DNA from 2 places in the Ornithinimicrobium kibberense genome. Region 2 is predicted to be linked to the other one. Evidence: predicted binding sites of a transcription regulator. Region 2 holds the regulator's gene; the other holds the start of a gene.

Region 1 (14,640 bases), on a different contig from region 2:
CGAGGAGCGCCACAACGACCGTGGAGCCCAGGAAGGTCCTCGGTCCCAGCCCTCGGATCCCGGCCAGGACGATCTCGTCGCCCAGCCGGTCCAGCCGGTTCTGCCCTGCGGCGGGGGCAGGCGCCACCTCCCGGGGCCAGAACGACCACCAGATGCTCGCCAGGCCCAGGCCGAGCAGCAGCCCCCAGAACGCCCCCGCCATCAGCCCCTCCCCAGGAGCCGGCCCAGGTCGTGGCCCGCCCGGGCGAAACGGTCGGGGTGCGGCGGGAACCCGTCCCCACGGACCAGGTCCTGCCCCACCCGGACGAAGATGTCGGCCGTCTCGACCACGTCCCCCTCCACCCGCCCCGGCAGGGCCACGATCTCGCGGACCCTCCGGTGACCGTCGGCGTCCATGCCCAGGTGCACCACCAGGTCCACCGACGAGGCCACCGTGGGGACGACGAAGCCTGCCGACACGTTGGACCCCGCCAGGAGGGGCAGGGTGCACATCTTCGTCACGGCCTCCCGCGCGCTGTTGGCGTGGACCGTGGCCATGCCCGGCAGCCCGCTGTTGAGGGCGATGAGCAGGTCGAGGCTCTCCTCCTGGCGGACCTCGCCGACGACGATGCGGCCCGGCCGCATCCGCAGCGCCTCCTTCACCAGCCGCCGCAGAGGCACCTCGCCGGTCCCCTCGAGACCGGCCTGCCGGCACTGCATCGCGGCCACGTCGCGCTGGTTGATCTGCAGCTCGAAGACCTCCTCGCAGGTCACCACCCGCTCGTGGGGAGGGATGGCGGCGGCCAGGCAGTTGAGCATCGTGGTCTTGCCGGCCTGGGTGCCCCCGGCCACCAGGATGTTCAGGCCGCTCGCCACGGCGGCCGCGAGGAAGTCGGCGGCGGCCTGCGTGAGGCTGCCGAGGCGGACCAGGTCGGACAGGTCGTCAGCGGCGACGACGAACTTGCGGATGTTGACCGCCCAGTGCCGGCGGGTGATGTCCGGGATGACCACGTGCAGACGGCTGCCGTCCGGGAGGGAGGCGTCCACGAACGGGCTGCTCAGGTCGACCCGGCGCCCCGAGCTGCGCAGCATCCGCTCGACGAGGTCCCGCACCTGCTGCTCGGTCAGGAACGTGGGCGTCAGCTCCGGACGGCCGTGCCGTGCCACGAACACCTTGTGGGGCTCGTTGATCCAGATCTCCTCGACCGAGGGGTCGTCCAGGTAGGGCTGCAGCGGTCCGAACCCGGCCACCGACTCCAGCAGCGCCCGGCGCACCTCCCGCCGGTCGCCGAGGGGCTCTAGCCCCCCGAGGAGAGCGCGCTCGTCGTACTCGTCCAGCACCTCGCCGATGAGGTCCCGGACCTCCAGCTCGTCCTTCGTGGGATCGAGCCGCCGACGGCGGATCAGTTCACGCACGTCCTCCTCGAGGGCGTGCACTGCGGTGGCCTGCATGGACTGCCTCTCCCCCTGTCGCTCGCGAACGTCGTCCCGGGGCCACCGGCCCACGCGCGGACCATGCGACCAACCACGGGCCTCGACTGTAAAGAGGTTTTGCCAAAGCCTGACCAAACCCGAACCGAATCTGTGGACGACGCCGCGCCTGTGGACGGCCGGCCCGGCGGACGCCGCGCCGACGCCACCATGTCCCGGTGCGAGCGATGATCACCCTGCCGGGCCGCCGGGGACCCCGGTACGCCGTGGTCGAGGGGGCGGACGGGGTCACCGCGGCGCAGGTCCACGCCCAGCTGGGCTGGCCGGGTCCCGTGCCGCCGTCCGACCAGCCCCTGCACGGGTATGCCGTGGGGGCCCCGGTCCCGGCTCCCCCACCTCCCCTGCCCAGGGTCGTCGTCGCCGACGGCCCGGACGCGGGGGCGGGCGTTCCCCTGGTGCCCGGTGCCTGGGTGAGCGTGGGCCGGGACCCCTCGTGCGACCTGACGATCCACGACCGGAGCCTGTCCCGGCGCCACCTGCGGGTCCGCCTCGACCGTGACGGTGTCGTCCTGGACGACCTGGGGTCGACGAACGGGCTGCGCTGGTCCCCCGGACGCGAGGACGATGACGGGACGCGCCGCTGGCCGCCCGGGTGCGACCTGATCGTCGGCGGCTCCCGGCTGAGGCTGCTGACGCGGACGGGCGCCCCGGCGGCCGTGCGCCCCTGGGGCGGCCGCTCGCTCGTCAGACCGTGGCCGCGCACCGTCCCCGACCGACCTGGTGCGGACCTGACGACCCCCTCGCCGCCGGAGCCACCGGTCGTGCACCCGCCCAGCGCCTGGGCCTGGGGGCTTCCCCTGGCGGCCTCCGTGGTGCTCGCGGCGGTCCTGCGGATGCCGTTCCTCCTCCTCTTCGGACTGATGGCGCCGGCGATGATGCTCGGCCACCACCTGGGGGAACGGCGCAGGGCCCGGGCCGAGCACCGGGCGGCCTGCGCCCGGCACCTCGAGGACGTCGGCGCGGTGGCCCGGGAGCACCGGCGCGCGACGGAGGCCGACCTGGCCCGGCTGCGGTCCCGGCACCCCGGCCTCGGCGGGGTCGTCGCCACCCTGCTGCCGACCGTCTCCACCGAGCTGTGGGCCAGGGCGACGGAGCCGCTCGAGGTGGTGCTCGGCCGGTCCCGGTGCGCGTCGGCGGTGCGCCTCGACGGCCGAGCGGGCGTCCACGACGACGCGCCGCTCGTCCTCGACCTGGGCAGGCCGCTGGTCGTGGTCGGACCGTCCCCGCTCCGGGACGGCCTGGTCCGGTCCCTGCTGCTGCAGGCGGCCACGACCCATCCGCCGTCCGCCCTCGCGGTGCTGCTCGACCCCGACGCGACGCCGCCCGGGCCGTGGGACCTGCTCGCCTGGCTGCCCCACTCCCGCCCGGCGTCGCAGGATGGACCCCTGCAGCTGCGGTGGGGCCAGGACGTGGCCCTGGTCGACGACGTCCGGGACGCCCCTGCCGGACACGCCCGGGTGGAGGTGCGCGACGCCACGCACGCCGTCCTGCGCCGGCCCGGCGACCCCGACGTGCCGTTCCTCCCGACGATGCTCGACCTGCCACGCGCCCGCCACCTGGCGCGCGTGCTCGGCGGCCATGACGAGGACCTCCCCGTGGAGGCGGGCGCCCCGGGCGCGGGGGACGCCGCGCTCGGTGACCTCCTCCCCTGGCCGTCCGGGGCCGCCGACGTCCGGCGAGGCTGGGCCGCCTCCGGCGACCCCCCTGGTCTGCCGGTGCCCGTCGGCACCGACGGGCAGGGCCGCCCGGTGGCCGTGGACCTGGTCCGGGACGGCCCGCACGCGCTGGTGGCCGGGACGACGGGTGCGGGCAAGTCCGAGCTGCTCCGCACGCTGGTGGCCGGGCTCGCCCTGACCTGTCCCCCGTCCCGGCTGGGGGTGCTCCTCCTGGACTACAAGGGAGGCTCCTCGCTGGGTCAGCTGGCGCGGCTGCCGCACGCCGTCGGGCTCGTCACCGACCTGGACCCCTACCTGGCGCAACGCGTCCTCGTCTCCCTGCAGGCCGAGCTCCGGCGCCGTGAACGGGTGCTGGCGGAGGCCGGCCTGCGCGCGGTGGTCGGGGCCGACGGACCGGTCCCCCGGCTGCTCGTCGTGGTCGACGAGTTCCGGGTCCTGGCCGAGGAGATGCCGGACTTCCTCGGCGGGCTGGTGCGCGTCGCGACCGTCGGCCGCAGCCTGGGCGTGCACCTCGTGCTGGCCACCCAGCGTCCGGCCGGTGCGGTCACCCCCGACCTGCGGGCGAACGTCAACCTGCGGGTGGCCCTCCGCGTCCGGGACGTGACCGACAGCCTCGACGTGCTGGAGGTTCCGGACGCCGCGCACCTGCCCGAGGACCGCCCCGGCGCCGCGCTGCTGCGGACCGGCGCCGGACCGCCTCGCCGCTTCCAGGCCGCACCGGTCGGACCCCCGCGACGAGCGGGAGGCCAGGACGCGCAGGACGTCCTGACCTGCGGCAACCCTTCCTGGGCCGCCGTCCGGGAGGTGCCCGACGTCTGGACCGGTTGGCGGGCCCTGACGGGCGCGGACGCTGCCGTGCGGGCCGGGGACCACGCCGACCAGGCGTGCTCCGACCCGGTCGAGGACCTCGTCCCCCACCTGCGCCGCGCCGCGGAGGAACCGTCCGGGGACGCCATTCCGGTCGGTCACGCCCGGGCGGTCTGGTGCCCGCCGCTGCCCGACCGGCTCGACCCGCCGGACCCAGGCACGTGGGCGCTCGCCGACCGGCCCGAGCAGCAGTCCCGGGAGGCGCTGACCTGGGGCGCCACGGAGCACGTCGCCCTCGTCGGGGCACCCCGCAGCGGACGGACGACGGCGGCGCGGGCGCTCCTCGCCGCGGCCGGTCCGGTCTGGGTCTACGTCGTCGACCCGGCCCGGGGCCTGGACGGCACGGAGGTCGCCCGGCATCCCGGGCTGCGTGCGTGGGTGGGACCGGACGACCCCGCGCACGCAACCGCGGTGCTCCGTGCCCTCTGCCGGACCGTCGAGCGACGCCGCCAGGAGGACCGGGCCGGGAGCTCGCCCGTCGTCGTCGTGGTGGACGGGTGGGACCGCTGGGTGCAGGAGCAGGAGGACTGCGGTCACGACGTGCGCGACCTGACCCAACGGCTCCTGCGGGACGGGCCTGCCGTCGGGGTCTCGGTGATCCTCACCGGCGACCGCCAGCTGGTCGCCGGAACGGTCGCGCGGCACGTGCCGGAGACCTGGCTGCTGCCGACCCACGACCCGACCGACGTGGTGGCCGCCGGTCTTCGGCCGGCGCAGGTGCCGGGGCAGCGCCCGCCCGGCCGGGCCGTGCGGACCCGGGACGGGCTCGTCGCCCAGGTCGTCCTCCCCTCGGCCGGCGGGCACGACGTGGAACCGCCCCGGGGCGATCCTCCGCCGCGCCTGAGGCCGCTCCCGCGCCACCTCCCCCCGGACGGACCGTGGGCCGTCGGCGGGGACGAGGCCGCAGCGATCCCCCTGCCCACCGGGTCCGCGCTGGTGCTCGGTCCCCCGGCCTCGGGGGTGACCCATGCCCTCGCGACGTTGGCCGGCACGGCCATGCCCGGCGGTGGGACACGCACGGAGGCGGACGGCGAAGGGACGCGGGACCTCCTCCACGCCGGCGTGCTGTGGGTCCCCGGACCTGGTGCCTGGGACGAGCAGGACCTGTCCGTGGCCCTGGACGGCCCGGTCGCCACCGTGGTGCTGGACGAGACGCACCTGCTCGTCGGCTCACGGACCGAGGAGGTCGTCCTCGACTGGGCCGCGCGCACCGGTGGACGGCTCCTCGTCGGCGGGGAGCTGACCGCGTGCGCCTCATCCTTCCGCGGGGCGGTGCCCTTCGTGGGCCGCCACCGGACCGGCCTGGTGCTCCAGCCGTCGCGGGCGGGTCACGGCGCACCGCTGGCCGTAGACCTGCCCACCGGGGACGTCCGCGTGCCCGGACGGGGCGTGCTCGTCGTGCGCGGCCGGTGCACCCGGGTGCAGGTCAGGGCGCCGGACGGGCCTCCAGCCGTCCCATGAGGAAGGCGGCCGCGACGGTGGTCGCCCCGACGGCAAGCACGAGGGCGGCCAGCCACCAGGGGGCGAACTGGAACATCGCGATCCCCAGGGGCACGAGCAGGAAGTTGGCCGCGATCGCCGGCGCCTGGGCGCGGGGGTGCCGGGCCCACAGGCCCTTGGCCGTGTAGGCCAGGCCGAGGACGAAGACGACGATCGTCACGACCGACATGATGACGATCATCAGGTCCCCCTCGCCGATCGCCAGCTCGTAGAGGTAGAACGCGGCGATCCCGGCCAGGACGAGGGCCTCCAGGGCCACCAGGGCGGCCGCGACCTGCCCGGCCGAGCGCTCACGGGGGGTCGGGTCGGCGGCGCTCACGCCGCCCATCGTAGGCGCGCCTCCGCCGCCGCCGGCGCCCCTGCGCGGTGCTCCGCGGAGCAGCCCCGCCTCACCTGCAACAGGAAGCCGTTCCTGGAGCGGGGAGGAACCCGCTGCAGGAGCCGGAGGCCGCTGCAGGTCGGGATCGAGAGGACGCCGTGCGCGACGGCGACTCGTCGCGGCCGGGCGGTCACGGCCGAGCGGCCAGGCCGGGCGGTCACGGCCGGCGGGCCAGCACCCGCGTGTGCAGGCGCTGCCCGAACCGGTACCCCAGCCGGTCGTACAGCCGCAGGGCGTCGGCGTGGTCGGCGTACACCCCCAGGGTGCTCACCCCGTGCGAGCGCAGCGACCACCGGGTCAGCTCCACCGTGAGCGCCTCGCCGAGACCGGCCCGGCGGTGGGCCGGGTCGACGACGATCCCGGCGAGATGGGGCACGCCCGAGGCCAGCCGGTGCACCGCGCCCACCGCGGTCAGCCCGCCCCCGGCGCCCCGGGCCCCCAGCCACAGCTCGGCGTAGCCGCGGCCCGGCAGCCCCTCGAAGGTGGGGTTGTGCCGCCGCCCGAACTCCTCGATCTCGGCGGCGTCCGCCCGGTCCTCCAGCTCGACGAGGTGGTGGAGGGGAGGATCCCGGCGGGACCCGGCGGACTGCGGGTCCTCGGTCGTCCACAGCAGGTCCCACACGCCCGCGCCGTCCACGGCATACCCCGGGGGCGGTGCCAGGGCCCGCCCGGGCTCGGTCGAGAACCACTCGGGCGAGACGCCCTGCTGCCGCGCCACGTCGGTGAGCACCGCCAGCGCGGCGGTCTCCGCGTCCTGCGGCGCGTCGGGGGCGACCACCGCCAGACCGCCCCAGTGCCGTCCCCCCGGCCGCCAGGGCGTCAGCACCGCCCAGCCGTGGCGCCCCACGACCCCGACCGCCGTCGGACCGGTCGTCCAGCGGAGGAAGGCGTGCCCGCCGGCCCGCGCGCGCAACCCCTCCCGGTCGGTCTGCTCCCACACGGGCAGCAGGGTGCCACAGCGACCGTCCTCGCCGCCGGGCACCGGCACCGGCGGACGGGGCCCCGCGGACGTCACGCAGGACGCACCCAGGAGGGGCGGCTAGGCTCGACGGTCGTGCACGCCACCGCCAAACGCCTCCTGCTGGAGGTCCTGGGCTGGATCCTCCTGGGCGTGGGGATCCTGGCGCTGTTCCTGCCCGGCCCCGGCATGCTCATGACGCTGGGCGGGCTGGCGATCCTCTCCAGCCAGTACGGGTGGGCGCGGCGGCTCATGGAGCCGGTCCGGGTCAAGGCCTGGCGGGGTGCGGCGGAGGGCGTGGAGACCGTCCCCCGGATCGCCCTCTCGGCGCTGGTCGCGCTGGTCATGATCGGCGTCGCCGTGCTGTGGCTGTGGAGCCCGCCGGCTCCCGGCTGGTGGCCGGTGGCGGAGCGGTGGTGGCTCTTCGGCGGCCCTGCCGTGGGGATCACGATGATCGTCTCGGCCGTGGTCGCGCTGGCGCTGCTGGGGTATGCCGCGCGCCGCTTCCACCGCCACCCCGCCGCGGTGGCGGACGTGCTGCGGATGGAGGAGCGCTACCGCGCCCGTCGGCGGCACCGCGTCGAGGCCCGCAGGCGGTTGCGGCGGATGCGCACCACGGGGGTCCCGGTGCCCACGCGGGTGCGGCGTCGCCGGGCGGACGCCGTGCGCGAGGGAGGCTGACCCCCCCCCCCAACGGGCGGCCCTCCACCGCACCTGGGACGCCCGGCCTCACCTCGGTCCGGCCGGCCGGACCTCCTCCAGGACCCGCTCCAGCTCCCGCGGACGGTGCACGACGAGGACGGGGACGCCGTCCTCGGCCTGCTCCCAGGCCCGGATCTGGGCGGTCTTGCGCGGGTAGGACCGGAAGTGCCAGCGCAGGATCGAGTCGCCGGAGAGGATCTGGCGCAGGTCCTCCACGTTGCCGTTGCACACCGGTGTCCGGGTCGCCCAGCGGACCGCGGTGCGGCGCACGAGCCGGGCCAGGCTCAGCCACCGCGGGTAGTCGAGGGCGAGGACCACCTGCGCCCGGGGCACCACCACGTCGCGGAACGACCCGTAGGCGGTGTCCAGGACCCAGTCCTCACCGGCCGCGACACGGGCGGCGATGGCCCGCTGCTCCTCCACCGTCCGCATCTGCCAGCCCGGGAGCCAGCCGATCTCGTCGTCGGCCAGGTGCACCGGCAGGCCCAGCCGCTCGCCCAGGGCGAGGGCGGCGGTGGACTTGCCCGCCCCGGTCACGCCGTAGACGAGGACCCGACGGGCGGCGGCCAGGTCCTCGACGGACGCGCGGGGCATCCGCTCAGTCCAGGACCCCGCACGCGGGCACGGCGGCCGGCTGCGGGGCGGGGGCACCGACGGTCGGTATGCCGAGGCTCACCGCCGGCTTCCTCGTCGCCCCGGGGGTGCCTCCCTCCTGCAGCGCCGCCCAGGCGTCGCCGCCGCGGGTGCGGCGCACCGCATACGTCCCGCCGCGCACGCCGGAGTCGGCGAGCAGGTGATGCGGGGCGCCGTAGGTGACCTCGACGGTCACGGCGTCCCCCGGGCGGGGCCGCTCGGCCCCCTGGGGCACCGCGAAGTGGACCAGGCGGTTGTCCCGGGCCCGCCCGGACATGCGCTCGGTCTCGGCGTCCTTGCGACCCTCCCCCGGCGCGACGAGGACCTCGACCTGCCGGCCCTCGAGCTCGCGGTTCCCGGCCCAGGAAACCTCCTCCTGGACGGCGATCAGCCGGTCGAAGCGCTCCTGGACGACCTCCTTGGGCACCTGGTCGGCCATCGTCGCGGCCGGGGTGCCGGGGCGGACGGAGTACTGGAAGGTGAACGCGCTGGAGAACCGGGAGGCGCGGACCACGTCGAGGGTGGCCTGGAAGTCCTCCTCGGTCTCGCCGGGGAAGCCGACGATGAGGTCGGTGGTGATCGCCGCGTCGGGGATCTGCTCGCGGACCCGGTCGAGGATGCCGAGGAACTTCTCGCTGCGGTAGGAGCGGCGCATCGCCCTGAGCACCCGGTCCGAGCCGGACTGCAGGGGCATGTGCAGGCTGGGCATGACGTTGGGCGTCTGCGCCATCGCGGTGACGACGTCGTCGGTGAAGGCGGCCGGGTGCGGGCTGGTGAAACGGACCCGCTCCAGCCCCTCGACCTCGCCGCAGGCACGCAGCAGCTTGCCGAACGCCAGCCGGTCGCCGAACTCGACGCCGTAGGTGTTGACGTTCTGCCCCAGCAGGGTGATCTCGACCACGCCCTGGGCCACGAGCGCCTCGACCTCGGCGAGGATCTCGCCGGGGCGGCGGTCCTTCTCCTTGCCGCGCAGGGCCGGGACGATGCAGAAGGTGCAGGTGTTGTTGCAGCCCACCGAGATGGACACCCACGCGGAGTATGCGGAGTCGCGCCGGGTCGGCAGGGTCGAGGGGAAGACGTCGAGGGCCTCGAGGATCTCGACCTCTGCGGCCTTGTTGTGCCGGGCCCGGTCCAGCAGCGCGGGCAGCGAGCCGACGTTGTGCGTGCCGAAGACCACGTCGACCCAGGGGGCGCGCTCGACGATGCTCGAGCGGTCCTTCTGCGCCAGGCACCCGCCGACGGCGATCTGCATGTCCGGGTTGGCCTGCTTGGCGGGGCGCAGCTGCCCCAGGTTGCCGTAGAGCTTGTTGGCGGCGTTCTCGCGGACCGCGCAGGTGTTGAACACGACGACGTCGGCCACGTCCGGCCGCTGCCCGGAGGGCAGGCTGGCCAGGTCGACGTAGCCCGCCGTCTCGAGCAGCCCGGCGAGGCGCTCGGAGTCGTGCACGTTCATCTGGCACCCGTGGGTGCGCACGTCGTAGGTCTTGAGGGTCTCCATACCGTTCTCCAGGGTAACCGCGGTGCCGGTCGCCACGGACCCTCCGCCGGTCACGCGGGTCAGCGACGGACGGGTGCCGGCGTGGCGGGGGCGGACAGCAGGGGCGGGACGGCGATCGTCAGCAGCAGCGCGGCCGGGACGAGGAGCACCACGACCCCGGCCGCCAGGTAGCCCAGCGCCCCCATGACCCCACCGAGGAAGAACAGGCCCACGAGCGTGGCGTGCATCCGCAGCCGGTCCAGGTCGGCGCGGACCGGGGAGGACCCCTCGAGCCGGTTTCGGTAGACCCCCTTGCCCAGCTCGATGCCGATGTCGGTGACCATCCCGGTGACGTGCGTCGTGCGGATCGTGGCGTCGGACACCTTGGTGATGAGGGCGTTCTGCAGGCCCATGACGTAGCCCAGTGCGGCCACGAGAGGCCAGGGCCGCTCCGTCCCGGGCCCCAGGTCGGTCAGCGCCCCGATGAGCAGCACCAGCACGGCCTCGGTGAGCAGCACGAGCGCGAAGCGCCGGTCGTGCCAGCGCTCGCGGCGGCGGGCCCAGTGGAACTGCAGGGCCGAGGTCATCGCCCCCAGGACGAAGGTGGTCAGGGCGAGCAGGCCGATCGCCACGACCGCCCACCCGCCCAGGACGAGGTGGTCGGCCACGCTGGCGGTGATGCCGGTCATGTGCGAGGTGTAGAAGCCCACCGCGACGAACCCGACCGAGTTGAGCACGCCGGCCGTCCAGGCCAGGTGGTAGGCCAGGTGGCGGTTGACCCGGGGGGAGCGCGCAGGCCCGGCCAGCTGCCACACCCGCCACGCCATCTGCGACTCCTCGTGCGGTCCCGCCCGCGGGGACCTCCGCGTCCCGACTGTAGGGGAGCCTCCCACGACGACCCGTCGCAGGGTCGTAGGATGAAGGTCCGAGGAGCACCCGTCAGCGAAGGAGCGGCGATGATCCACAACGATCGCGAGAGCATCGGCGACGAGCTGGGCGTCTGGAGCGTCGACGACGAGGATCAGCTGTCCGCCGGAGACACGCTCGACGGGGACGGGGACCCCCTCGACCGCGGCTACACGGCCCCGGACCGCCTGCACGGGTCGGTCGCCTACGGCGTGACGGCCGACGAGCAGCGCGGCGACGAGACCATCGACCAGCGCATCCGCCAGGAGGAGGCCGACCCGTGGTCGGCCTACGGCGCCCCCGACAACGAGTCCGGCCTGGACCGCCCCGAGGAGGACATGCTCGGCGGCGAGGACGAGGACGCCGTGCCGGCCGGGCGTGACTACTACGGCGGCGAGGGGGGCCGGATCGGACGTCTGGTCGCCCCCGACGAGGGACTCTTCCCCGACCGTGAGGCCCGCCTGGTCGCGCGCGAGGGACGGGCCACGAGCTGGGACTCCCCGGAGGAGTCGGCGATGCACTACACCGACGGCGAGGACGAGGACCTCACCGAGGAGGAGTGGACGCCCGGGAACCCCTCGGGCGACGAGGAGGAGTAGCAGTCCCCTCCCCCGGTCGCCCGGGACGTCAGTCCCGGCGGTTCTCCGGCAGCTCGTCGAGTGCCTCCCGCACCACCTGATAGGCCACCCCGGGCCCGTAGCCCTTGCGCGCCAGGAAGCCCGCGAGCCGACGGGTCTGCACCTCCCGGTCCAGCCCACGCATCGTCCGCAGCCGCCGGGCCACCAGCTCCCTGGCCTGCTCCTTCTCGCGCTCGGGGTCGACCTCCTCGAGGGCGGCGTCGACCACCTCGTCCGGCACGCCCTTCTGCCGCAGCTCGTGCCGCAGGGCACCGGCCGCCAGGCCCTTCGTCTCCTGCTTGGACCGGACGTACATCTCGGCGTAGGACTCGTCGTCGACCAGCCCCACCTCGGTCATCCGGTCGAGCACCCGCCGGGCCACGTCGGACTCGCACCCGCGGTCGCGTAGCTTGTCCTCCAGCTGGCGGCGGGTGCGAGGTCCCATCGCCAGCTGGCGCAGCACGATGCGGCGGGCCACGGCGTGGGGGTCCGGGTCGGACCCGCCCGCCCCCCGGCCGCCGTCGGCGGACGACGCCGGGGACCGTGGCCCGGCCACCTCGCCCGGGCCGGCGCCGTCGGCGGACGAGGGCCGCGGGCTCAGCCCGGAGGCGCCGGCCAGGGACTCCGCCTCGCTCAACGCCCTCCGGGCCGCGGACAGCCGGTCCGCGTCGGCCGGCATCAGAAGTCGACCGGGACCTCACCGGTCACCGGGTCCACCCCGTCCGGCAGGTCCTCGGCGGTCTGCTTGGGCACCCCGATGCCGAGCTTGGCCTTGATCTTGCGGTCGATCTCGTCGGCCAGGTCCGGGTTGTCCTTGAGGAACTGCCGGGCGTTCTCCTTGCCCTGGCCCATCTGGTCGCCCTCGTAGGTGTACCAGGCGCCGGACTTGCGCACGAAGCCGTGCTCGACGCCCACGTCGATGAGGCCTCCCTCCCGGGAGATGCCCCGCCCGTAGAGGATGTCGAACTCGGCCTGCTTGAACGGCGGGGACACCTTGTTCTTGACGATCTTGGCCCGGGTGCGGTTGCCGACCGCGTCCGTGCCGTCCTTGAGGGTCTCGATGCGGCGCACGTCGATGCGGACCGAGGCGTAGAACTTCAGCGCCTTGCCACCGGTCGTGGTCTCGGGCGAGCCGAACATCACGCCGATCTTCTCGCGCAGCTGGTTGATGAAGATCGCGGTGGTGCCGGTCGTGCTGATCGCCCCGGTGATCTTGCGCAGCGCCTGCGACATCAGCCGGGCCTGCAGGCCCACGTGGCTGTCCCCCATCTCGCCCTCGATCTCGGCCCGCGGCACGAGCGCGGCCACCGAGTCGATGACGATGATGTCGATGGCGCCCGAGCGGATCAGCATGTCGGCGATCTCCAGGGCCTGCTCGCCGGTGTCCGGCTGGCTCACGAGGAGGGCGTCGGTGTCCACGCCGAGGTTCTTGGCGTACTCCGGGTCGAGCGCGTGCTCCGCGTCGATGAAGGCCGCGATCCCGCCGGCCTTCTGGGCGTTGGCCACCGCGTGCAGCGCGACGGTGGTCTTGCCGCTGGACTCCGGGCCGTAGATCTCCACCACGCGACCGCGCGGCAGACCACCCACGCCGAGCGCGACGTCGAGCGCGATCGACCCCGTGGGGATGACCCGGATGGGCGGGCGGTCCTCGTCGCCCAGGCGCATGACCGAGCCCTTGCCGTGCTGCTTCTCGATCTGCGCCATGACGGCGTCGAGAGCCCGCATCCTGTCGTTGCCGGCGGCTGCCGGCGATGCCGTCCTCGTCGTGGCCTGGGCCATGTCCGTGCTCCTTCGTTGCTCGTGGTGGGCGCGCCTGCCTTCGACCGACCTCCGGCCGCCGCCCCCTCGCGGGGGTCTCGTCCCGTGTCCTGTCAGACGCTAGGTGCCGCCACCGACAGACCCGCACGCCCACGCCATACCCTGTGGGCGACCGCCTCCGTCGGGAGGACCATGGGGACGAGCGTAGTCGAAAGTCTGTACGAACCGGGCGAACCTCCTGCGCGTGTCCGGGCCACGTCGCCTCACTACACTGTGTCGTATGAACGCGCCGCCGACCGCCCCCGCCGTCCGCCGGACCAGGCCCGCGGCCGCCCGGCGGACGCGACGCCGTCGCCCGCCCGGCTGGGTGCCCAACCAGCACGGCGCCTGGGCGATGCTCGCCGCCCCCCTGCTCGTCGGCACGCTGGCGACCGGACCACGCTGGCCGCACCTGCTGCTGACGGCCTTCTGGTTCGCCGGCTACTTCGCGTTCTTCGCCACCACCCTGTGGCTGAAGTCCCGTCGCCGCCCGCGCTACCTGCCCCCGGTGCGGGCCTACGTGGCGACCGCGACGGTGCTCGGCCTGCTCCTGCTCCTGCTGGAGCCGACCCTGGTGCGCTGGGCCCCGCTGTTCGCCGTCCCCCTCGGCGTCGGGATGGTCGCCTCCGCCACCCGGCACGAGCGCGCCCTCCTGGCCGGGCTGGCCACCGCGGCCGGGTCCAGCCTCATGACCGTCGTCGCCTACGACCTGGGCCCGGGCGACCGGTGGGCTGCGGCCTGGACGCTCACCGCCGTGCTGGCGGCCTACTTCGCCGGCACCGTCTTCTACGTCAAGAGCGCGATCCGGGAGCGCGGCAACACCGGCTTCCTCCTGGTGTCGGTCGGCTACCACCTGGTGCTGGCCGTCCTCGCGCTCGCCCTGCTGCCGGAGCCGGCCCGCGTGCCGTTCGCCGTCCTCGCGCTGGTCCTCGCCGCCCGCGCCGCCCTCGTGCCGCGGCTGGGCTGGACCCCTGCCCGGCTGGGCGTCGGCGAGATCGTGGCCACCCTCGTCGTGGTCGTGCTGGCGCTGGCCACGCTCGCCTGACCCTTCCGCGGCGTCAACGAACGACGGGCCTCTCCCCTACACTGGCTGCCAGTCCGGGACCCCCGACGCCGACGTCACCCCGTGCTCCCCCTGCCCCCTGCCCAGGAAGCACCATGGCCCTGCTCGTGATGAAGTTCGGCGGATCCTCCGTCGCCGACGCCGAGGCGATGCGCCGCGTCGCCCGCCGCGTGGTCGCCGCCCACCGCTGCGGCGACCGGGTCGCCGTCGTCGTCTCGGCGATGGGCGACACCACCGACGAGCTGCTCGACCTGGCAGCCCAGATCGCCGACGGCCCGCCGCCCGAGCGGGAGCTGGACATGCTGCTGTCCGCCGGCGAGCGCATCTCCATGGCCCTGCTGGCGATGGCCATCCAGGACCTGGGGGTGCCGGCCCGCAGCTTCACCGGCGCCATGGCGGGGATGCGCACCGACACCTCGCACGGCCGCGCCCGGCTGCTCGACGTCCGGCCGGACCGCGTCCGGGCCACCCTGGAGGAGGGTGGCGTCGCCATCGTCGCCGGTTTCCAGGGCATCTCCACCGACGACGACATCACCACCCTGGGCCGCGGCGGGTCGGACACGACCGCGGTCGCCCTCGCCGCCGCGCTCGACGC
Region 2 (14,640 bases):
CGACGGGGAGGTCGTGGTCCTCACCGGGGCCGGGATGTCGACCGCCTCGGGGATCCCCGACTACCGGGGGCCGGACGGTCAGCGCCGCGTGCAGCCGATGCAGCACGCGGAGTTCGCCGGGTCCTCCCAGGCCCGCCGCCGCTACTGGGCCCGGGCGTTCAGCGGCTGGGAACGGTTCGCCGCGGCCCGGCCCAACGTGGCCCACCGGGCGGTCGCGGCGCTCGAGCAGCTCGGGGTGGTCACCGGGGTCATCACCCAGAACGTCGACGGGCTGCACCAGGAGGCGGGCGCCCGGTCGGTGCTGGAGCTGCACGGCAGCCTGGCGCGCGTGCAGTGCCTGGACTGCGGCGAGCCCTACCAGCGGGACCAGGTGCACGACTGGCTGGTCGAGGCCAACCCCGGCTTCGGCGCGCTGGTCCAGGACGGGGCGGAGGTGCGGCCCGACGGGGACATCGTCGTCCCGGAGGAGCTGGTCGCCCGGTTCCGCGCGCCCCGGTGCCTCGTCTGCGACGGCGACGCCCTCAAGCCCGACGTCGTCTTCTTCGGCGGGTCGGTCGACCGGGCCCTCGTGGACACCGCCTACGAGATGGTCGACGGGGCCGGCACCCTGCTCGTGCTCGGGTCGTCGCTGCGGGTGATGAGCGGCTACCGGTTCGTCCGCCGCGCGGCCCGCGACGGGATCCCCGTGGCGGTCGTCACCCGTGGCGCCACCCGCGGCTGGGCCGAGACCACGGTCCAGGTGGACAGCCTGCTGCAGGACGTCCTCCCGCGGCTCGTGGACGACCTGATGGCTCTGCAGGACCAGCCTCGGGATGCGGGCGCCCCCGATCCCTGGTGACATCGGGAGGTAGCCGCACCCTGCCGGCCGGGACGAGGAGGCACGAGATGGACATGGACAGCAACGTGGACCAGGAGCGGATCAGCGCCCTCTACGACGCCGAGGTGAGGACCACCGACGGCGACCGTCTCGGCCAGGTCGGGCAGGTCTACCTCGACGACGAGACCGGCGCTCCGGCGTGGGTGAGCGTGCGCACCGGGGCGTCCGAGGCCGGCGAGAGCCTCGTCCCGCTCGTCGGGGCCGAGGTCCAGGAGGGGACGATCCGGGTCGCGCACACCCGGCAGGAGGTCGAGGACGCCCCGACCGTCGAGGCCGGAACGCACCTCGACGAGGACGCACAGCACCGCCTCTTCCGCCACTACGGGCTGGTGCGTCCCCAGGAGCCGGCCCGCACCGACGCCGGGGCCGACGACTCCCTGGCCCGCCGCGCCGAGCTGCGTCCCGAGGAGGCGGTGACCGGGGCCTCGGAGAACGTCGCCTACCCCTCCGCCCAGGACCGGCCGGAGGGACCGGTCGGCGGGCCGACGACCGGCCCGGGCAGGCCCGGTCGGCTGCGCCGCCACGAGGGGAGCGGGCCCCGGAGCTGAGCCCGCTCCGGTGGGTTCGCGAGCGCCCGGGCACGGCGTGGGTATGGTGCTGTGCACCCGCCGAGCACCCCTGCCGGCGGGCGGAGCGAGCCGAAGGAGGCCGACGTGACCATCTCCCAGGAGGAGCTGGAGGCGCTGTACGACGCCGAGGTGGTGGACCAGGACGGCGAGAAGGTGGGGGCCTTGGGGCAGGTCTACGTCGACAACGCCACGGGGGAGGCGGCCTGGGTGACCGTGCGCACCGGCTGGTTCGGCGGCCGCAAGATCTTCGTCCCGCTGGCCACCGCCGAGCTCGTGGACGGACAGGTACGGGTGCCCTACTCCAGCGCGATGATCAAGGACGCCCCGGAGGTGGACACCAAGGGGCACCTCAGCGAGAACGACGAGCACGACCTCTACGACTACTACGCCGTGGAGCAGGGGGAGGGCTCCGCCGACTGAGGGGCCGGACAGCACGACGCCGCCCCGGTCGAGCAGGGCGGCGCCGTGGGAGCGGAGGGACCCGTGCAGTGGCAGCGGCACGGTGACTGCTGTCCCGCCGAGGGTCAGACGCGGCGAAGCACCGCGGTGACCTTGCCCAGGACGACGGCGTGGTCGCCGTCGATCGGCTCGTAGGCCGGGTTGTGGGGCATGAGCCAGACCTTGTCCTTGCCCCGCTTGAAGGTCTTGACCGTCGCCTCGTTGTCGAGCATGGCCGCCACGATGTCGCCGTTGACCGCCGTCGGCTGCCGGCGCACGACCACCCAGTCGCCGTCGCAGATCGCGGCGTCGACCATGGAGTCCCCGACCACCTTGAGCAGGAAGAGCTCGCCCTCGCCCACGATCTGCCGGGGGAGGGGGAAGACGTCCTCGACGGCCTCCTCGGCCAGGATCGGTCCGCCGGCCGCGATCCGGCCGACGACCGGGACGTAGGAGGCCTCGGGGCGGGAGTCGCCGATCCCGGTCTCGTCGTAGGCCCCTGACCCGTGGGCCACGGCGGTCCCGTCGTCGGGACGGGCCGCGAGCCCGGGGACGTCGGCCGGGTCCTCCTGGGCGCTCCGGCGGTAGCCGCCCTCGCTCCCGGGCACCACGACCTCGATGGCCCGTGGCCGGTGCGGGTCGCGCCGCAGGAAGCCCTTGCGCTCCAGCATCTTGAGCTGGTGGGCGACCGAGCTGGGCGAGGTCAGGCCGACCGCCTCGCCGATCTCGCGCAGGCTCGGGGGATAGCCCCGGGCGTCGACGGAGTCCCGGATGACGTCGAGGACACGTCGCTGCCGGTTGGTCAGCTGCGCCCCGCCGTCCCGGTCGGGCATCTCGTGGATCGTGGCCATGGGCTGTCTCCGTCCCCGTCGTCCTCTGGCTGCCAGGCCCCCAGCCGTCAGGCCAGGTCAGAGGGTCTGTCAGTGGTCGGTGTTTGAGTACCTGACATGCACACAGCGTACGGACCAACCCACCCAGTGGCAAACATGTGTTCGACCGGCGTGTCGACAAAGTCGTACGTGCGTGCTATCAATAGGACAGACGTGCTATCGAACGCATGTCGCAGGATGATCCCGAGGAGGACCACCATGAGCACTGCCACCGCCGACCTCCACCCCGTGTCCGGGGCGGTCGCACCGTGGGCCGTCAGCCGCCCGGGTGGACACCTGCGCCTGGTCGCCGCCGACGAACGACGTCCCGTCCCCGCCCCGGTCCGGCTCACCCGACGCGGCCGGCTGACCCTGACCGCGACGGCCGTCCTCGTGCTGGTCCTGGCCTTCGCCTCGCTGTTCAACGCGATCGGCCCGGCCGGGGCGAGCTCGGCGGTGACCGTCGAGCCGGGGACGACGCTGAGCCAGATCGCGGCCGAGCACCTGCCGGACGTGCCGCTGAGCCAGGCGGTCGTGGACATCCAGCGGGCCAACAAGCTGAGCACCACGAGCGTGGCCGCCGGCCAGGTGCTGGTGATCCCGGGGCGCTGAGCCGGCCCGCGTCGTCTACGGCGCGGTCAGGTCCAGGGCACGGTCAGGTCTACGGCGCGGTCAGCGACCCGACCAGATCGCGTTCCACACGACGGACAGCTGGTCCGAGGGCATGAAGTAGCCGGTGATGTGGGGGTCGAACATCAGACCTGCGATGCCCGCCTGGCGGTAGGCGTCGTCGGACTGGACGACCTCCTGCGGGGGCAGGGCGATCGCCCGCAGGTCGTCGTCGGCCCCGATCATGCCGTTCTGCACCGCGAAGTGACGGGCCCGCTCGGCGTTGGTGAAGGTGAGCAGCATCATCTGGCCGTCGATCTGCGCGGCGGCGGGCGACTCCTGACCCTCCTCGCCGACGGCGATGAACCACCAGTGCTCCAGGTCCATCGTCTCGCGCCACAGCGCGGTCATGCCCTCGTGGTCGTCCGGTCCCTCGACCCGGGCCGCGAGCAGGTCGGTGCGCGTCTCCTCGGGGGGCAGCAGGTCGTCCGAGGGCTCGGGCTCGGCGTCCGTGCCGGTCGTGGGGTCGTGCGCGAGGGGGTCGCCACCGGCGGCCTGGGGCCGCGCGTCCTCGTAGAGCGACTCCTCGTCCCGCGGGCGGTCGTCGTCCTGGAACGGCATCGATGTCGGATCGCTCATGCCTCTATCGGACCACACCCCGGGCGGCCGTCCCAATCAGGACGACACGTCGTCGTGGTTCCGGTGGTGCCGGACCGAGGGCCTCAGCGCACGTCGGGCCGGCGCACGGGGACGGGCCCGGTGGGGTCGTCCAGCTCGTGGGACCAGCTGTGCGGGACCACCCCAGGAGCGTGCTCGACGCCCCGGTCGGCCGTCGGGCCGGGCTCGTGGCCGGCGTCGGGGTCGGGCTTCCGACGGCTGGGCGACTCCCCTCCCCGGTGCGGCAGCGGCCCGCCCACCATCCGGGGGCCCTGACCCTCGAGCGGGACCGTGACCGGCCGGGTACCGACCTCCACCGGCTCGCCCCGGACCTCGACCTCGACGGGCTCACCGACCTCGACCACGAGCGCCAGCGCCTCCTGCGTGAGGCGCAGGCGCAGGCGAGACCCGTGCCACCGCATCCGGAAGGTCATCCCCGCCCAGCCCGCCGGGAAGCGGGGGTCGAACGTCAGCCGGCCGCCGTGGTCGCGCATCCCGGCGAAGCCGCCGACCAGGGTGCTCCAGACGCCGCCCGTGGAGGCGACGTGCACCCCGTCCGCGGCGTTGCGGTGCCGGTCGGCCAGGTCGACGAAGAGCGCGTCGTAGAAGTAGCGCAGCGCCAGCTCGTGGTAGCCCACCTCGGCCGCGATGATGGACTGGACCACGGCCGAGAGCGAGGAGTCGCCGGTGGTGATCGGGTCGTAGTAGTCGAAGTCGGCGCGTTTGTCGCCGAGGCTGAACTGGTCGCCCAGCAGGTAGAGCGCCAGCACGACGTCGGCCTGCTTGAGCACCTGGAACCGGTAGATGACCAGCGGGTGGTAGTGGAGCAGGAGCGGCGCGTTCTCCGCGGGCGTGCCCTCCAGGTCCCACACCTCGCGCTCGAGGAACTGGCTGTCCTGGGGATGGATGCCGTAGTCCTCGTCGAAGGGGATGTGCATGTGCTCGGAGATGCGCTCCCACTCGGCCACCTCGCTGCGCTGCAGGCCCAGGCGGGCCGCGGCGCGCCGCAGCTGGGGCAGGTCGGTGCGCTCGAGCTCGCGGACGACCTCGACGGCCGCGCACAGGTTGTGCCGGGCCATCGCGTTGGTGAAGAAGTTGTCGTTGACGACGGTGTTGTACTCGTCCGGCCCCGTCACCGCGTGCAGGTGGAACGACTTGTCCCCGTTCACCTGCCAGAAGCCCAGGTCGGCCCACAGCCGGGCGGTCTCCACGAGCAGGTCCACGCCCTGGGAGCAGAGGAACTGCCGGTCGCCGGTGGCGCGGGCGTACTTCATCAGGGCGTAGGAGATGTCGGCGTTGATGTGGTACTGCGCGGTCCCGGCGGCGAAGTAGGCCGAGGCCTCGTGCCCGTTGATCGTGCGCCAGGGGAACAGGGCGCCGTACTGGGCCATCTCGGCCGCCCGGCGACGCGCGTCGTCGAGCATGCCGTGCCGGAAGCGCAGGGCGTTGCGGGCCGCCTGCGGGTGGGTGTAGGTGAGGAAGGGCAGCACGTAGCACTCGGTGTCCCAGAAGTAGTGCCCCCCGTAGCCGGACCCGGTCAGCCCCTTGGCCGCGATGCCGTGGCTGCCGGCCCGCATCGCGGCCTGCCCGAGCTGGAACAGGTTCCAGCGCACCGCCTGCTGCACGTCCGGGAGCCCGTCCACCTCGACGTCGGACTCGGCCCAGAACCGCTCCCAGGTCCGGGCGTGCTCCTCGTGCAGCGCCGGAACGCCCCGCTCGGCGGCCCGGTCGAGCGTCCGGGTGCACCGGTCGGCCAGCTCGCGGGCCGGCACCCCCCGGGAGGTGTGCACGGCGACCAGCTTCTCCAGGCGCACCGACCGCCCGGGCGTGGCCTCGATCCGGAAGACCTCCTTGGCCAGGTCCTCCTCGACGACGACGTCCCGCCGCAGCGGGTCCTCGGTCTCGATCCGGTGCTCGACCATGGTGGCGATGGTCATCCGGGAGTTGTGGGTGCGGTAGCCCAGCAGGAGCCGGCCGTCGCGCACCTCGTGCAGCCGCGGCTCGAGGACCCGGTGCTCGAAGGTGTCGGCGCGCCGCGGGTCTACCCCCTCGCCCATCGCGGCCGAGCGCACGTGGTACTCGTCCGAGCCGTCCTGGCGGTTGAGCAGCTGGCTGGAGATGACGAGGGAGGCGTCCCCGTCGAGCATCTCCACCTCGAAGGTCAGCACGGCCAGGTGCCGCTCCTCGACGCTGGCCATCCGGGTGCTGGTGATCCGCACCCGCTTGCCGGAGCTGGTGCGCCACACCACGTCCCGGCGCAGCAGCCCCTCGCGCAGGTCGAGGGTGCGCTCGTAGTGCTCCAGGTCGGCGGTGGTCAGCAGCAGCGGCTCGTCGTCGACGTAGAGCTTGATGGTCTTGGGGTCGGGCACGTTGACGATCGTCTGCCCGACGCGGGCCAGCCCGTAGGCCTCCTCGGCGTGCTCGATGGGCCAGGTCTCGTGGAAGCCGTTGACGAAGGTGCCGTGCAGGTGGGTGTCCCGGCCCTCCTCGACGTTGCCGCGCAGCCCCAGGTAGCCGTTCGAGACGGCGAACAGGGTCTCGGTCACGCCCAGGTCGGCGGCGTCGTACTCGCTCTCCACCAGCCGCCACGGGTCCACCGGGAAGCGCGTGCGGTCCATCGGGTCGACGGGGTCGGGCGGGCGGTGCCAGTTTGCGGAGTCGGTCTGCACGGGGGCTCCAGGGGTCGGGCTGGGGGAGGGGTATGCGGTCGCGCGCCGGGTCAGAGCAGCTCGGCCAGGTCGGTGACGACCTCGTCGGCCCCGTGCTCGCGCAGGGTGTCGGCGCCCACGCCGCGGTCCACGCCGACGACCCGGGCGAACCCGCCGGCGGCGCCGGCGGCCACCCCGGACACCGCGTCCTCGACGACCACGCACCGGGCGGGGTCCTTGCCGAGCCGCTCCGCGGCATACAGGAAGGTGTCCGGCTCCGGCTTGCCCGCCAGGCCGTGCTCGGCGGCGACGACCCCGTCGACGACGACCTCGAACCGGTCGGCCAGGCCGGCGGTGCGCAGCACCTCGACGGCGTTCTTGGACGAGGAGACCACGGCCATCGCGACCCCGCGCCGGGGCAGCTCGTCGAGCAGGCGGACCGAGCCGGGGTAGGCCTCGATGCCCTCCTCGCGGAGCACCTCGTTGAACAGGTCGTTCTTGCGGTTGCCCAGCCCGCAGACGGTCTGCTCGTCCGGACCGTCGGAGGGGTCGCCCTGGGGCAGCTCGATCCCGCGGGAGTCCAGGAACGTGGCCACGCCCTCGTAGCGGGGCCGGCCGTCGACGTGGGCGAAGTAGTCGGCGTCGGTGTAGGGCTCGTGCTCCTCCGGGAGGCTGTCGAGGAAACGGGTGAACATCACCTCCCACGCGCGCATGTGCACCTCGGCGGTCGGGGTGATGACCCCGTCGAGGTCGAGGAGCGCGGCGTCGACGTCGTTCCAGTCCATCCGGCCAGCGTAGGGGACGGGCGGCGGGGGCTGTCGGTCGCGGCGGCTACCGTCGGGGGATGACGACCAGCCAGGCAGACGTGGACCGCCCCCAGCACCAGGTCGACCCCGGCGCGCCGCTGCCCGAGCAGGCGCAGGCGGCGCTGCGGCGGCTCGTCGGCCGGGACGACGCGCAGTTCCGCGACGGGCAGCTCGAGGCCGTGACGGAGCTGGTGGACGACCGGGCGCGGGTGCTGGTCGTCCAGCGCACCGGCTGGGGCAAGTCGGCCGTCTACTTCGTGGCCACCGCCCTGCGGCGCGCTCAGGGTGCCGGGCCGACGGTCATCGTCTCGCCGCTGCTGGCGCTGATGCGCGACCAGATCGCCGCGGCCGCCCGGGCCGGTGTGCGGGCCGTGACGATGAACTCCGCCAACGCCACCGAGTGGGACGAGGTCCGGCAGGCGCTGGCCGAGGACCGCGTCGACGTCCTGCTCGTCAGCCCCGAGCGGCTCAACAACCCGCGCTTCCGCGACGAGCAGCTGCCCGACCTGGCCCGGCGCTGCGGGCTGCTTGTCGTCGACGAGGCCCACTGCATCTCCGACTGGGGCCACGACTTCCGCCCCGACTACCGCCGGATCAGGACCCTGCTGGACGCCCTGCCGGAGGGCACGCCCGTGCTGGCGACGACGGCGACGGCCAACGAGCGCGTCGTCGAGGACGTCGTCGAGCAGCTGGGCGTCGGTGGCTCGCAGGTGCGCACCATCCGCGGGCCCCTGGCCAGGGCGTCCCTGCGGCTGGGGGTGCTGCCCCGGCTGTCCCCCGAGCAGCGGCTCGGCTGGCTGCTGGCCCACCTGGAGACCCTGCCCGGCAGCGGGATCATCTACTGCCTGACCGTCTCGGCGGCCGAGGACGTGACCGAGGCCCTGCGCGGCGCCGGGCACGAGGTGGCCGCCTACACCGGCCGGACCGACACCGAGGACCGCGAACGGCTCGAGGGGGCCCTGCGGGACAACCAGGTCAAGGCCCTCGTCGCCACGAGCGCCCTGGGGATGGGCTTCGACAAGCCCGACCTGGGCTTCGTCGTGCACCTGGGGGCGCCCAGCTCGCCGGTGGCCTACTACCAGCAGGTCGGCCGTGCCGGCCGTGCCACCGAGCGGGCCGACGTGCTCCTGCTGCCGGGCTCGGAGGACCGCGACATCTGGAACTACTTCGCCACCGTCTCGATGCCCCGCCAGGACCAGGCCGACGCCGTCCTGACGGCGCTCGCAGAGGCGGGCCGGCCCATGTCCACGCCGGCGCTGGAGACCGTGGTCGACGTGCGGCGCACCCGGCTGGAGCTGCTGCTGAAGGTGCTCGACGTCGAGGGGGCGGTCGCCAAGGTCCAGGGCGGGTGGACGGCCACCGGGCAGCCGTGGGTCTACGACAAGGAGCGCTACACCCGGGTGGCGGAGGCGAGGGTGCGCGAGGCCGAGCTGATGCTGGCCTACCAGGCCACCGACGGGTGCCGGATGGCCTTCCTCCAGGAGTGCCTCGACGACAGCACCGCCGAGCCCTGCGGGCGGTGCGACCGGTGCGCCGGGACGTGGTTTCCCACCGAGATCCCCGAGGAGTCGGTCGGGTCGGCCAAGGACCGGCTCGGTGCCGTGGGCGTGCCCGTCGAGCCGCGCGGGCAGTGGCCGACCGGGATGCCCCGCCTCGGCGTGGACGTCAAGGGCAAGATCCGCCCGGAGGAGCAGGCCGGCGTCGGACGGGCCCTGGCCCGGCTCTCCGACCTCGGGTGGGGGCAACGCCTGCGGGCCGTGCTGGCGGCGGGGGAGTCCCGGCCCGACCCGGACGTGCCCGACGACCCGGAGCTCGGTCCGGCCCTGGTCGCCGGACAACCGGTGCCGCAGGACGTCGTCCGTGCGGTGGTCCAGGTGCTGTCGGGGTGGGACTGGGTGGAGCGTCCCGTCGGCGTCGTGGCCATGCCCTCGCGGCGCCGTCCGGCGGTGGTGGGCTCGCTGGCCGAGCAGATCAGCTCGATCGGCCGGCTGCCGCTGCTGGGCAGCCTCGACCTGGTCCACGGCGGCCCGGTCGGCGAGCCGGGCGGCAACAGCGCCTTCCGGCTGGCCAACGTCTGGGGCCGGCTCGGCGTGGGGCCGCAGCTGCAGGAGGCGCTCGCCTCGACCCGCGGGCCGGTGCTGCTCGTCGACGACGTCGTGGACTCGCGGTGGACCCTCACCGTCGCGGCGCGCGAGCTGCGGCTCGCCGGGGCCGACGCCGTCCTGCCGCTCGTGCTGGCCGTCGAGGGCTGACCCTGCCGCCGGTCAGGAGCCGAAGGTGCTGCTGATCCACCACCAGAGCAGGAGCGCCTCGGCCACCATGCCGAGCGTCAGGCCCAGCAGGAAGCCCGAGCCCGTCTCCCGCAGCCGCGGCACCAGCACCACGACCACCGCGATGGCGCCCGCCGGCACCGGGGAGAGGAAGTCCAGGTAGGCCACCATCGCCCAGCGCTCGACCAGCGGACCCAGCGCGATCCCGAGCACCAGCTGGAGGGCGAACCCGGCCGGGAGCCCCAGCAGGAGGCCCCAGACCAGCCCGGAGGTCGTGATGGTCCCCTCCGAGGTGGACCGCGGTACTCGCCCGGCCGGCGTCGTCGCCATGGCCGAAGCGTAGACCCGGAGGCCGTCCCGCCGGGGGTCCGTGCTGGTCAGCCGCCCACGGCGTCGTCCAGGGGCGCGGGACCACGCCCGGCCCACACCCGCTGGGCGAGCTTGACGACCTCCTGGGCCCACAGCACGACCGAGGCCATCGCGAGGCAGACGAGCCACTGCGTGCCGGTCAGGGGGACGGTGGTGAAGGCCTGCTGCATGACCGGCACGTGCACGACGAGGACCTGCAGCGCGACGACCAGCCCGATCGCCGCCCACAGCCAGGGGTTGCGGAACATCCGGTGGAACGAGCTCTGGGCCGCCGAGCGGGAGCTGAGCGCGTTGAGCAGCTGCGCGAGGACCAGGGTGGTGAACCCGGCCGTCCGCGCCATGTCGAAGGACTCCGAGCCCTCGATCAGCCCGCCGGGCAGGAAGAGGTCCATCGTCAGCAGGGTGACCGCCCCCATGAGGGTCCCGGTGAAGACGATCCGCGCCCACATCGGACGGTCGAGGATGGGCCGGTCGGGGCGACGCGGCGGGCGGGCCATGACGTCGTCGATCTCGGGGTCGACGCCCATCGCCAGCGCCGGCACCGAGTCGGTGACCATGTTGATCCACAGGATCTGGGTGGCCAGCAGCGGGACGACGAGGGCGTCCGGGGCGGCGGTGTCGCGCAGGCCGAGGACGCCGGCCAGGACGATGCCGAAGAAGACGGTGACGACCTCGCCCAGGTTCGAGGACATCATGTAGCGCAGGAACTTGCCGATGTTGTCGAAGATGATCCGGCCGCGGTGGATCGCCGCGACGATGGTGGCGAAGTTGTCGTCGCCGAGGATCATCCGGCTGGCTTCCTTGGTCACCTCGGTGCCGGTGATGCCCATGGCGATCCCGATGTCGGCGCTCTTGAGCGCCGGCGCGTCGTTGACGCCGTCGCCGGTCATCGCCACGACGTGCCCGTCGCGCTGGAGGGCGTCCACGATGCGCAGCTTGTGGTGGGGGGCGACGCGGGCGTACACGCTGACCTCACGGACGAGGTCGACGAGGGCCTCGTCGTCCAGCCGCTCCAGCTCCACGCCGGCGGCGGCCCGTCCGCCCTCGGTGATGATGCCGAGGTCGGTGGCGATCCGCTGGGCGGTCGCCGGGTGGTCGCCGGTGATCATGATGGTGCGCACCCCCGCGCGACGGGCCGCGGCGACGGCGGCCCTGGCCTCCTCCCGCGGCGGGTCGATGATGCCGACCAGGCCGGCGAGGACGAGGTGGTGCTCGACGTCCTGGTCGGGGCTGGCCGCCTCCCCCTCGTCGGCGACGCGGTAGGCCACGCCCAGCGTCCGGTAGCCCTCGGCGGAGAGCTCCTCGACGGCCTGCGTGATCCTCGCGCGGGCCACGTCGTCGAGGGGGACGATCTCGTCCCCGTGGCGCTGGGCGACGCAGCGCCCGAGGAGGACGTCCGCCGCGCCCTTGGTGTAGATCCGGCTCTCCGCGCGGTCGTCGTGGTGGGCCAGGACCGACATCATCTTGCGTTCGGAGGTGAAGGGTGCCTCGGCCCGACGCTCGTAGTGCCCGATCCGCTCGGGCACCTCCCCGAGCTTGGAGCTGGCGACGAGGAAGGCGGCCTCGGTCGGGTCGCCGTGGACGACCCACTGCCCGTCCTGCTCGGTGACGGTGGCGTTGTTGGCGATGGACCCGCCGATGAGCACGAGCCGCGCCTCGACGAGGAGAGCCTCGTCGTCGCCGTCGTCGTCGTCGCCGCCGTCGTCGCCGTCGGGGACGAGCACGGCCTGGCCGACCGGGGCATACCCCGTGCCGGAGAGCTCGACCCGGCCGGAGGCGGTGACGATCGTGCGCAGGGTCATCTCGTTGCGGGTAAGCGTCCCGGTCTTGTCGGAACAGATGACCGACGCCGAGCCGAGGGTCTCGACCGAGTGCAGGTGCTTCATGACCGCGTTGCGCCGGGCCATGGCCCGGACCCCGATCGCGAGCACGACGGACAGGATCGCGGGCAGGCCCTCGGGCACCGCGGCGACGGCGAGGGAGACCCCGAGCAGGAGGATGGTGACCCACTCCTGTGCGGAGTCGGCGCCCTGGACGAACGCCAGGGTGGCCATGACCACGACCGCGATGCCGATGACCAGGGCGCCCAGGGTGCGCGAGACCCTGGCGATCTCGACCTGCAGGGGGGAGGGCTGCTGCTCGGTACGGTCCAGGAGCGCGGCGATGTCGCCCATCTCGGTCCGCATGCCGGTCGTCGTGACGACCGCGCGGCCCACGCCCTCGACCACGGCGGTGCCCTTGTGCACCATGTTGACGCGGTCGGCCAGGGCGACCTCGCCGGAGAGGGCCGTGGCGGACTTGACGGTGGCGGAGGACTCGCCGGTGAGCGCGGCCTCCTGCACCTTCAGGCCGGTGGCCACCAGGAGGCGGGCGTCCGCGCCCACGGCGTCGCCCTCGCTGAGCAGGAGGATGTCGCCAGGAACGAGCTCGGCGGACGGCAGCTCGGTCGGCCGGCCGTCGCGGAGCACCGAGGAGCTGGCGGCCGTCATCGTGGCCAGCGCGGCGACGGCGTTCTCGGCCTTGGCCTCCTGGACGAAGCCGAGGACGGCGTTGAGGGTGAGGATCGCGCCGATGACGATCGCGTCGACCGGAGCCCCTTCGGCGCCCTCGATCACCCAGGCGGTGACGGAGACGGCGATCGCGACGAGCAGGAGGTAGACGAGGGGGTCCTGGAACTGCGCGAGCATGCGTCGCCACAGCGGCACCGGGTCCTTGGGCCTCAGCTCGTTGGGGCCGTGCTCGGCCAGGCGTGCCTGCGCCTCGGCGCTGCCCAGCCCGACGGCCGGATCGACCTCGAGGCGCTGCGTCAGCTCCTCGGCCCCGGCGAGGTGAGGGGGCAGCGTGCGTTCGGTCGGGCTCCCGATGGCCACGCCCCCATCGTCTCAGGTGGGACGGTGCGGGTGGCGGCGGGCTGCGTCAGTAGACGAAGAACGGGAAGACGCTGCGATCGTGGGCGTGCACGATCGCGAGGAAGACCACGGCGTCGAAGAGCAGGTGGATGATCACCACGTACGTCAGCGACTTGGTCCGCGTGAAGATCCACCCCTGCAGCAGCGCGAACGGGATCGTCAGCAGCGGCCCCCACGAGCGGTAGCCCAGCTCCCACAGGAACGACACGAAGATCACCGCCTGCAGCACGTTGGCCTGCCACAGCGGGAAGTGCCGGCTCAGCAGGGCGAAGCAGATGCAGATGAAGAACAGCTCGTCCCACAGGCCGACCGCGTTGACCCCGACGAAGAACCGGCCGAACTCGCTGGGCGTCTGGATCGGCGGCCAGTTCTGGTACGCCCCGGAGTTGATGAAGTAGGACGGCAGGATCAGCCAGCCCAGCACGGGCACCGCGACCACGTAGGCCCACTGCAGCCCTGTCCACCGCCGACCGGTGAACCACGGGAACCGGATGGCCGGCTCGCGCCGGTAGACCAGCCGGTCGACGAGCACGGGCACCAGCACGGCGGCCCCCAGGACGACGCCCAGGCGGAAGAACATCGGCCAGCTGATGTCGGCCTCGACCGAGGTCGTCGACACGATGGTGATGCCGATCCCGATGAGCAGCAGGTCCCGGAACAGGGGACGGTGGATCAGGTATGCCGCTGCGAGGCTGAGCGCGAGCACGACGTGCCCCGGCCAGCCCACCATGAGCGCGAAGAGCAGGAACGCCGAGAAGGAGACCCCGGCGGCCGGCAGCAGGCCGAGCAGCGGGGCGGGGGAGGTGGTCGGCGCGGGCACGGCGACCACCGTAGTGCCGGTCCGGTCATCCCTCCTCGCGGCCGACCTCGACGGCGATGTCGACCTCGTTGCCCTCCGGGTCGGCGATGGTGGTCCCGAACGGCGCGTCGGCGTCGCGGACCACCCGGCCGCCGGCCCGCAGGGCCGCCTCGATCCGGGTCCGCGCCCGGTCGTCCGGGACGAAGACGTCCACATGGATCCGGTTGCGCTGGGCCCGACGGGCGGTGTCGTCGGCCTCCATCGGCTGGAGGAAGAACGGTATGCCGAGCCCGCGCGGGTCCACCAGGTCGGTGACGTGCGGCCGGGGGTCCTCGACATAGCCGAGCGCGGCCGCCCAGAACCTACGGACGGCCGGGATGTCCACGGCGTCGATGCCCACCTGGACGAACCGGGGGCGGTCGACGTCCGGCCGCAGCCCGAGGTCGCGGGCCGCCCCCTGCACCTGGGCCGCCAGCAGCCGGTAGCCCTCGTCCATCTCCCAGCGGTCCTTGCCGGTGTCGACGGTCACGGCGACCTCGCCGTCGGGGGAGGCCCGCAGGTCCACCCCGAGCGGCAGGCCGGCGTCGTCGGCCAGGCCGGCCACCGCCCCGGCCAGCTCGGCTGCGGGCCCGGCGCCGGGGGCGACGTAGGAGGCCATCGCGGAGAACACCAGGCGCCAGTCCCCGGTCTCCGGGCCCTCCCACCGGTCGGCACCCTCCACGAGCGGGAGCAGGTCGACCTCGTTGCCCTCGGCGTCGGCGACCGTGGCGTAGTAGCCGTGCTCGGTCACGGCGCCGGCCCCGCGCTCCCGGACCTCGGC

Evidence for each region. The regulator LexA, encoded in region 2, represses DNA repair genes until DNA is damaged. The targets are predictions, from matches to a motif close to TCGAACANNTGTTCGA.
Region 1: the regulator LexA is predicted to act here: its motif matches at 13,152-13,167, upstream of recA (recombinase RecA).

The regions. Positions count from the first base shown of each region.
Region 1 covers NZ_VFXM01000005.1:21,152-35,791, forward strand. Annotated here, with positions in the region: gene FJR00_RS05105 (type II secretion system F family protein) at 1-202, opposite strand, end outside; gene FJR00_RS05110 (TadA family conjugal transfer-associated ATPase) at 202-1,431, opposite strand; gene FJR00_RS05115 (FtsK/SpoIIIE domain-containing protein) at 1,638-5,474, shown strand; gene FJR00_RS05120 (hypothetical protein) at 5,440-5,832, opposite strand; gene FJR00_RS05125 (GNAT family N-acetyltransferase) at 6,050-6,832, opposite strand; gene FJR00_RS05130 (PGPGW domain-containing protein) at 6,947-7,531, shown strand; gene FJR00_RS05135 (P-loop NTPase family protein) at 7,580-8,146, opposite strand; gene miaB (tRNA (N6-isopentenyl adenosine(37)-C2)-methylthiotransferase MiaB) at 8,151-9,683, opposite strand; gene FJR00_RS05145 (YoaK family protein) at 9,743-10,489, opposite strand; gene FJR00_RS05150 (DUF5709 domain-containing protein) at 10,619-11,167, shown strand; gene FJR00_RS05155 (regulatory protein RecX) at 11,196-11,864, opposite strand; gene recA (recombinase RecA) at 11,864-12,910, opposite strand; gene FJR00_RS05165 (YwiC-like family protein) at 13,224-14,027, shown strand; gene FJR00_RS05170 (aspartate kinase) at 14,141-14,640, shown strand, end outside.
Region 2 covers NZ_VFXM01000016.1:64,610-79,249, reverse strand. Annotated here, with positions in the region: gene FJR00_RS13755 (Sir2 family NAD-dependent protein deacetylase) at 1-838, shown strand, start outside; gene FJR00_RS13750 (PRC-barrel domain-containing protein) at 886-1,425, shown strand; gene FJR00_RS13745 (PRC-barrel domain-containing protein) at 1,531-1,866, shown strand; gene lexA (transcriptional repressor LexA) at 1,971-2,735, opposite strand; gene FJR00_RS13735 (LysM peptidoglycan-binding domain-containing protein) at 2,973-3,365, shown strand; gene FJR00_RS13730 (hypothetical protein) at 3,426-4,001, opposite strand; gene FJR00_RS13725 (glycoside hydrolase family 65 protein) at 4,085-6,637, opposite strand; gene FJR00_RS13720 (HAD family hydrolase) at 6,739-7,452, opposite strand; gene FJR00_RS13715 (RecQ family ATP-dependent DNA helicase) at 7,512-9,725, shown strand; gene FJR00_RS13710 (hypothetical protein) at 9,738-10,073, opposite strand; gene FJR00_RS13705 (cation-translocating P-type ATPase) at 10,121-12,982, opposite strand; gene FJR00_RS13700 (CPBP family intramembrane glutamic endopeptidase) at 13,029-13,841, opposite strand; gene FJR00_RS13695 (VOC family protein) at 13,867-14,640, opposite strand, start outside.